DNA from 2 places in the Burkholderia sp. Ac-20353 genome. Region 1 is predicted to be linked to the other one. Evidence: predicted binding sites of a transcription regulator. Region 1 holds the regulator's gene; the other holds the start of a gene.
The links. The regulator LexA, encoded in region 1, represses DNA repair genes until DNA is damaged. The targets are predictions, from matches to a motif close to ACTGTATNNNNATACAGT.

Region 2: G3N94_RS25800 (VRR-NUC domain-containing protein) is a predicted target of LexA. The motif match lies at 1,713-1,730, and genes of this name have one in related genera.

Annotation. Positions count from the first base shown of each region.
Region 1 is NZ_JAAGPL010000044.1:9,097-13,548, forward strand. It holds gene cysT (sulfate ABC transporter permease subunit CysT) at 1-159, opposite strand, end outside; gene G3N94_RS15430 (sulfate ABC transporter substrate-binding protein) at 295-1,332, opposite strand; gene lexA (transcriptional repressor LexA) at 1,610-2,257, shown strand; gene G3N94_RS15440 (hypothetical protein) at 2,284-2,616, shown strand; gene G3N94_RS15445 (DUF2939 domain-containing protein) at 2,646-3,326, shown strand; gene G3N94_RS15450 (universal stress protein) at 3,431-3,925, opposite strand; gene nodI (nodulation factor ABC transporter ATP-binding protein NodI) at 4,263-4,452, shown strand, end outside.
Region 2 is NZ_JAAGPL010000105.1:12,057-16,508, forward strand. It holds gene G3N94_RS25800 (VRR-NUC domain-containing protein) at 1-1,701, opposite strand, end outside; gene G3N94_RS25805 (MipA/OmpV family protein) at 1,895-2,782, opposite strand; gene G3N94_RS25810 (hypothetical protein) at 3,030-3,341, opposite strand; gene G3N94_RS25815 (hypothetical protein) at 3,637-3,888, shown strand; partial or broken gene G3N94_RS42585 (sigma 54-interacting transcriptional regulator) at 4,200-4,307, shown strand; gene G3N94_RS25825 (methyl-accepting chemotaxis protein) at 4,324-4,452, opposite strand, start outside.

The DNA of each region.
Region 1 (4,452 bases):
GACGGCCGCGATGAACTGGTCCCACGACAGCGTCGCGGTTTTCAGGAACGTGGCGGCGAGCGGGATCAGCACCACGAGGCTCAAATACGCCACCGTGATGCCGAGCGTCACGCCGAAGCCGGGCAGCGCGCTCGGCTTGCGAAAGGTGTACGTCGTCATCGGATGCTCTTGCTGGGTCGAATCACAAGGGTCCGGCGCGAACGCCGGCGCCCGGAAACGCGCCGACGGACCGCCGGGAGTGCGGCGCGCTCGATGTGGCGCGCCGCTGTCGTTATGTCTGCTGTCGTCAGGTGGTTACTGCGGTTTGTAGATCGAGTCGAACACGCCGCCGTCCGCGAAATGCGTCTTCTGCGCATTCGTCCAGCCGCCGAACGTGTCGTCGACCGTGTACAGCTTCAGTTTCGGGAACTGCTTCGTCAGCTCCGCCGGCACGTTCTTCGAACGCGGCCGGTAGTAGTTGCGCGCGGCGATCTCCTGGCCCTGCGGGCTGTACAGGAAATTCAGGTACGCGTCGGCGAGCTTGCGCGTGCCCTTCTTGTCGACCACCTTGTCGACCACCGCGACCGGCGGCTCCGCGAGGATGCTCACCGACGGCACGACGATCTCGAACTTGTCGGGGCCGAATTCCTTCAACGACAGGAACGCCTCGTTCTCCCACGCGATCAGCACGTCGCCGATGCCGCGTTGCACGAAGCTCGTCGTCGCGCCGCGCGCGCCGGAATCGAGCACGCCCGCATTCCTGTAGAGCTTCGTGATGAAGTCCTTCGCGCTCTGCTCGTTGCCGCCCGGCTTGTGCACCGCGTACGCCCATGCGGCCAGGTAGTTCCAGCGCGCGCCGCCCGATGTCTTCGGGTTCGGCGTGACGATCGACACGCCCGTCTTCGTCAGGTCGTCCCAGTCCTTGATGCCTTTCGGGTTGCCCTTGCGCACCAGGAACACGATCGTCGACGCGTACGGCGACGCGTTGTCCGGCAGGCGCTTCTGCCAGTCCTTGTTGACGAGCCCCTTGTTCGCGAGCGCGTCGATGTCGTACGCGAGCGCGAGCGTGACGACGTCCGCCTGCAGCCCGTCGAGCACCGAGCGCGCCTGCGCGCCCGATCCGCCATGCGACTGCTTGAAGTTGACGGTCTCGCCCGTCTTCGCCTTCCACTCCTTGCCGAACGCCTGGTTGAAATCCTGGTACAGCTCGCGTGTCGGGTCGTACGACACATTCAGGAACGTCGTATCGGCGTGGGCGTGCGCCGCGACGCCGAGCACTGCGGCCGCGCCCAGCGCGAATGTCGTGATCAAGCGGCGTACCCCGCTCACCAGCCCCGTGTTGCGCTTCACCATCCGTGCTTCTCCCGTGTTGTCCGTCATGTTGTCGGTCTTGCGATCTGCGGGCCAGTCTAGCGAACGGCTTACATTATTAAAAATAATCGTTCCTCATTTTTTAATATTGAAAAGTGCTAACGCAGACGGAATCGACGGTTGCAGCGAACGAACCGGCGTCCGGACGTCGCGCGATCGCGCCGGAATCGACGTGATTGCGACGAACCTCACGTAACACTTGAAATTCGCGAAGTACTGTATAAAAATACAGCTCACTGTCTATCCATACAGTTCTGCCATGACCAAACTCACCGCCCGTCAGCAGCAAGTGTTCGACTTGATCCGCCGCGCGATCGAGCGCTCCGGCTATCCGCCCACCCGTGCCGAGATCGCGGCCGAGCTGGGCTTCAGCTCGCCGAATGCGGCCGAAGAGCATCTCCGCGCGCTTGCGCGCAAAGGCGTGATCGAGCTGGCGGCCGGCGCGTCGCGCGGCATCCGCCTGCTCGGCGGCGACGACGCGCCGCACCAGTTCACGCTGCCGCATGCGGGCCTGATGCAGTTGTCGCTGCCGCTCGTCGGCCGGGTCGCGGCAGGCAGCCCGATCCTCGCGCAGGAGCACATCTCGCAGCATTTCGCGTGCGATCCCGCGCTGTTCTCCAGCAAGCCCGATTACCTGCTGAAGGTCCGCGGGCTGTCGATGCGCGACGCGGGCATCCTCGACGGCGACCTCCTCGCGGTGCAGAAGCGCACGGAAGCGAAGGACGGCCAGATCATCGTCGCCCGCCTCGGCGACGACGTCACGGTCAAGCGCCTGAAGCGCCGCCCCGGCGGCCTCGAGCTGATCGCGGAGAACCCTGATTACGAAAACATCTTCGTCAAGGCCGGCAGCGCGGAATTCGCGCTGGAAGGCATCGCCGTCGGGCTGATCCGCTCGGGCGAATTCTGACAATCCGTCTCGCTCAGGAGAACACCATGGAACGCCTTGCCCGCCTGCTGCCTTTCCGTCAATTCGGCCGTCTGCGTCACCTGCGCGGCCGCACGCCATGCGCGCCGCTGTCCGCGGCGCCCGTCGGTCCAGAAGTCGCAGCCGAACAGCAGGCGTCGCTGCTGCCGTCGGCACTGCCCGCGTTCGCGCGGGTGTCGCTGAACGCCGGCCTGAATCACGCCGAACCCGCGCGTCGTGCGCCGGTGCGCGTCTATCACGGCCGGTCGCGGCTGATCATGGTCGGCACGATCGATGCGGTCTGTCGGATGATCGATCGCTGCATTGCGGAGGAACATTCGGCCGCGCACGGTGGTCTCTGATTGCGGATCATTCCCGCACCGGAGGCACCGTGAATCACGCAGCGGGCCGCTCGAAGCGGCTCAAGCCCCTGTTGATCGTCGCGCTGGTGGCCGCCGTGCTGGCGGCGATCGGCTACGGATATGCGTCACCGTACGTCGCGCTCGGTCGCCTGAAAGCGGCGATCGACGCACGCGACGCGCAAGCGGTCAGCGAATATGTCGATTTTCCGGCGCTGCGCATCAGTCTCAAACAGCAGGTCACCGACGAGTTGATGCGCCGGATCGACGCAAAGCGGCACGACAACAATCCGTTCGCGGTAATCGGGGCGTTGATCGGCTCTGCGTTGATCGGGCCGCTGGTTGACGCGTATGCGACGCCCGAAGGCGTCGCTGCGCTGATGAGCGGCATTCCGCCTCGCGGCAATCCCGGCGAGCGTCCGCCTGAATGGACAGCACGACCGTCGGGCAGCGCCTCCGGCACGCAGGCTGCCAGTGCTTCCAGTGCTGCAACTCCGCCTGCTGGCAGCGCGCCGGCCGCCCCATCATCTGCGGCGACCGACCACGCGCAAGCAAATCCGCCAGAGCGACGGCCAACGAGTGCCGGATATCGGAATATCGACGAGTTTGTCGTGACTTACCAGCGTAACGTCGACGGCGCGCGCTACGCGGCGATCTTCCACAGAGAAGGCCTGTTTTCGTGGAAGCTGGCCGCGATCGATCTGCACGGCTGAGCCGGCAGCAAGCCGCTGCCGGCCGCATCCGGCGCGCGGCGTGAAGCCGGCGCCGGTCAGACGGTCAGACGGTCAGACGGTCAGACGGTCAGACGGTCAGACGGTCATTTGGTCGCCGCGGCAGCCTCGCGTTCGCGGGCGATTTCGGCCTTCTGTTCCTCGGCCGACGAGCAGGCCACGAGGATGCTGCAATTCACGCGATCGAGCAGTTGCGTATTGCCCGACCCCATCCACCATCTCGACAGCCCGCTGCGGCAGCGGTGGCCGACCACGATCAGGTCGACTTTCAGCTCCGACGCGAGATTCGCGATCTCGTCGATCGGGTAGCCGAACGCGAAATGGCCTTCGGCCTGCAAGCCCCGTTCGCGCAGCCAGTCGACGCCTTCCTGCAGGATTTCGCGCGCGGTTTCCTCGAAGCGGCCGCACGCGACATCGGTCAGCAAGCCCGCGCTTTGCGCAATGCTCGAACGCATGTCGACGACCGACAGCAGATGCGTCTCGGCCTTCAGGTCCAGCGCGAGATTGGCACCGCAACGCAACGCCTTGCGTCCCTCGAGCGTGCCGTCGTAGCACAGCAGAATCTTGTTGTAGCTAGCCATGAAACCTCCCTATCGCGACATCGAACCCTACGCAATCATCATGGTGCGCCGCAATTCAGGACGCAAGGGATGGAAAACGCTGATTTGCCCCATGCGGCCTGTTCGCGATGATGCAGTGCATGATCCACCGCACACCGCCCGCACATCGTGCATGCGCGCCCTGAAGAGACGCAGCCGATGCACTAGAATGGCCCGTCGGTATCGCACATTCGCATTGCGCGTGCGCATCGCGAAATCTCGCCGGCCGAACCGCGGGCCAGACCGTTCATGCACCGGTTTTCGCGGACGCGCCCACCGGACACAATTGCACGCTACACCTCCAACGACAATCCCGCTCATGGCCGTCGCACCGATCGATTTTCAGAACGTCGAAAAGCGCTATGGCGACAAGCTCGTCGTCAATGGTCTCTCCTTTCGCGTGCATGCCGGAGAGTGCTACGGCCTGCTCGGACCGAACGGCGCCGGCAAAACGACGACGCTGAAAATGCTGCTTGGCATTGCGTACCCCGATGCCGGCGCAATCTCGC
Region 2 (4,452 bases), on a different contig from region 1:
TTCGCCCGCCCATTCGACGTCGACGACCCGCACGGGCATCCCGTGCGCGATGCAGTAGCCGAGCCAGCGGGTCTGGTTGTCCTGCAGCCGGTCGCCGGGCCCTTTCACCTCGATCAGTTCGTAGCGCCGTTCGCCGGGCCAGAACCGGACGAGATCGGGGAGCCCCGAGCGATTGCTGCGAATGTCCGCGACGAGGCGCGCGAACCAGAGACGCAAATGCTCGGGCGGCAGGCAGGCGAGCGCCTCTTCGAGCAATTCCGGGCTGAGCACGCCCCAGAACACGAACGGCGATTGCACGCCCGCCTTCGTCGCGTAATGGTGCCGGATCGTGTCGCGATACGCGCCCGAATCGAGATGCGCGAAACACGCGTCGAACGCGTCCGCGCGGCGCGCGGCGAAATCGGGCGCATGCAGGTCGGCCGGCCCGCGCTGGAACGGATGGAAGAACGCGCCCGGCACGGCCGCGAACACGGGTTCCCAGCACAGCAGGCCGAACAGCGAGTTGATCAGCGTGTTCTCGACATAATGGACCGGCGCGCCGGGTTGCGCGAGATGATCGCGCACCGCGAATTCGACGCTTTCGAACGCGTCGGGCCGCACGAGCACGAGCGTTTCGCGCGGCACGTCCGGCGCGGCGGCAGCCCGCTCGACCGCGCGGCCGAGGCGGCGCTGCAAGCGCGGCAGCATCCGTTCGACGCGCTGCCGCTCCTCGTCGCTTTCGAATGCGTCGCGCGCATCGAGCGCCAGCGCGAGCGCATCGTCGTCACGACCGCAGCGCTCGAGCACGCGGATCCGCCGGTGACGGCTGCCGGGCCACGCGCTGCGCGCATACGCATCGAGCGCGAGCGGCCATGCTTGACGACGCTCACACGCCTGGCCGAGCGTGAACAGCAGCTTCGCGCGGCGCGTCGCGAGCCACGGCTGCACGCATTCGACCGTATCGATCAGGTCGAGGAGCGGGTCGAACGGCGCGTCGTCGGGCCACGCATCGAGCGCGGCGCGGCACGCATGCAGCGCGAGATACGTATCGACGTCGGCGCGCTGCTGGAACGCACGCGACGACGGCGCGAATGGCACGCTTTCGTACTGGAACACGCCGAGATCGGCGAGCACGAATTCGCTCCAGTCCTGGTAGAGGTTGCCGAAGAACATCAGCCGTAACCGGTCGCACAGCGCGCCGACCGTCACGCGCAGCACGTGGTCCCCGGTTGACGGATGGCCGGCCCCGGAATGGTCGCTCGGCGGATCGCCGCCCCCCAGCAACCACCGATCGAACGGCTGCGCGGCATCGTGCGCGGGCCGCAGCAGGTCGAGCCATTCGGTCTTCCGCGCGCCCGCATGCGCGCCGAGCACCGGGAACATTTGCAGCAATTCGGCCTTGGTGGACAGCGAGAACACTTCGTCGAGCGTCAGCGGCGGCGCCGGATCGACCCAGCCGAGCGCGACGAGCGGCGCGGCCGCGTCGACCGCGCAGCCGATCTCGTCGTACCGGAGCTTGCTCGCGCGAAAATCCGGCCCGTTGCGCATCAGCATCCGCACGAGCAGCGCGCGCGACGCCTGCGGCAGCGACGCAAAGGCCTGCAGAAACGCCCGCTCGCTATCGTCGAGCACGTCGTCGTAGCGCTCGTCGAGCCAGGCAAGCGCCCGCTCGAAATTGGTCAGGTAGTAGAACGCCGGAGGTGGCGGCGAAGCGGGTGTCACGGAGCTTGGTCACTGTACGTTTGTACAGGTGCGAATCATAACAAATGTCACGCCGGGAACGGTGACCGACAGGCGTCGGGCTGCGCGTCCCTGCGTGCGCGATGTATGAACCGCGCGCCGCCCGCATTGCCATGCCTCACTCAGGGCCGTCGCAGTTCGGCCGGAGGAATCTCCATCGCCTGCCGTTACCTCGTCAGAACTGGTAATTGACCGACAGGTCGAGCACGCCGTTCGTCGTCTGCTGCGTGACCGGGCTGCTCGACGCGCGCCCGACGAGCTGCTCGATTGCACCGTCCGCCGTCAGGAACCAGTGCTTGTTCAGGAACCAGACCATCGTCACGCCCGCGCCGACCGACTTGATCCCTGCCCCCGACGAATAGCGCGGCAGCCCCGAGCGCGCAGCCGCGGCGTCGCTGACGCCGAACCAGCTGTTCATGTAGCGCGCGTCGGCGAACGACACGGTCGGCCCCGCGAACCAGAAGAAGTTCTCATTGCTGCCCGGCATCGGCATGTATGCGGACAGGTCGCCGGTCCAGCCGTTCGACCCGCCGACGCTGCGCCGCACGTCCGCGCGCAGCACGAGCGGGAATTCCTTCGAGATCACGTAATCGGCCGACAGCTTGAGGACGGGGGCCGCATTGATGTTGTCGAGGCCGTTCAGGTGGCCGAGATCGTCCGCCGAGCGACGCCCGAGGTCGTAGCCGACGGACAGGCTGACGCGCCAGTTCGGCCCGCGCAGCACGTTCGCGCCGACGCCCTCGCCGGTCGAGATGAAGAACAGGTCGCGATAGCGAACGTCGAGGTTCGGCCCGCCCATCACGCGGTAGCGGTCGGAGCCCGCGTAGCGTGGCTGCAGCGTCATCCCCGCGCCGACGGCGACCTGCCAGGTCGGCAGGTTCGGGTCGAACATTTTTTCGAGGGGCACGCCGGCCGAGTACTGCCACTCGCCGAGCGGCGACGGCGTTTGGGCCGACGCGTGCTGAACACCACCAGCCGCGAGCGCCGCGGCCGTCGACAGACCCGATACGAGCCGGCGTGAGCCGGCGGACTGCGACAGGCGAGCGAAAACCATAGGCAGCATCCGTCGATTGCGTGATGACAGAGGGATTGCGTCGCGCATTGCCTGCCGCACGAGCGGGTGGCGGGCGCTACGAACGCAGCATACGCTGAATAAGTGAACATCCTACGCGACGCGCGCGCGGTGCGCAAAGCGCCCGCTGCACGTGGGCACTTGGCTGGCGATCACGCAGGCCGGCGGTCTGCCGGCGCCGGATCCGCGCGGCGCGCGGGATCAGGGGGATCAGGGGGATCAGCGGGCTTCGACGGGGTCAGAAGCGGTCGACGTGATAGTCGCCAGCAAGCGCTGCCGGGCTGCGCTTCGCCATCATTCGCGCGAAGCCGTCCGCGAGCCGCCCGAGCGCGAACTGTTTCTGGCTCGCGTCCCAGTGCGTGTACGCGTCGTACGCGGCATCGTCGAACGACACGGTCACCGCGACCGGCCGGCCGCTTGCACGAAAACCGATATGCAGCACGCCGCCCTGCAGTTCCTCGATGTGATATCGCAGCGAGCGCGATTCGAAATAGCGGCCCAGCACCTGCGCGATCGCGCGCTTGTCTGGCGATTGCACATGAATGTCCATGGCAGTCCTCCTTTCAGGTTTCGCACGGTGGTCGGAAGCGGCATACCTGCGCTGCGCCCATGCGCACGATGGCCGCGAAGCGCTCGCGCCTGTGTTCGAAATCACCCCCGCAGACGTTCGCGTCGTAACGTAGACTTTCTCTGGGTGTCTTCATCACGCTTGCCTCTCTCCGTTGCCGGCGGCGCACGCTTACCGCGCCGCCGGCCGTTCCCGACGGCGCGCAACCGCAGTACCCGCGACAGCCAACGGATACGCCGCTTGCGCACCGCCATTCACCGATCAAGGAGGTTCGATCATGACCGTTCACGCTACCGGCAGCCGCGCGCACGATTCGGTGGCCACGGGCTCGTTTTCGCTGTCCGCGTCGCAGCGCAAACCGTCTGACGACAAGACGGAGGAGCGCATCGACGAAGGGCTCGAAGAGACGTTCCCGGCCAGCGACCCGCCCGCGATCGGCGGCGGCACCCGTATCGAGCCGTCGAAGCCGTCAGACGAGCGCGCGCCGCGCGCGCCCGACGCCCCGTCCACACCCCGCAAGCAGCACTGACGCGGTGGCGGCCGGCCCCGTGCGGCACGCGCCGCCGGAGCCGGCTAAACCAGGCATCAGTACGAAAGCATCTTTGCTCCATTCCACAGGCCGCGTTGCCGCCGCAAATTAATTCGCACTGCGATGCAATGACGTACATCGAGCGCGGCACCGATCACGTGCAGGCCGGTTTCCCTGAAGCAGATCGCGATCATGAGCCGTTTCGCGAATCCACAGTAATGGAATCGCACGCGCATTGAAAGGTGTGATGGAATATTTCTTCCGGTCGCACGCAGCGTATTGGAATTTTCTATATCTGCGCGCTGCCCGACCGGATCGGGAAACTGGCGCCGCCCCGCGCCAGCGTGCCGATCGCCGGCGAAAGCGGGGTCGGCAAGGATATCGTCGCGCGGCGGCTGCACGATCTCCGTGCACGCCGCGCTTCATGCGATTTCGTTAGGCGACCGTGAACTGACCGACCGTCGACGCGAGCGCGTGCGCCTGCGTCTGCAGCGCGGTCGCAGCGGCAGCCGACTGTTCGACGAGTGCCGCGTTCTGCTGCACCATCTCGTCGAGCTGCGTGAC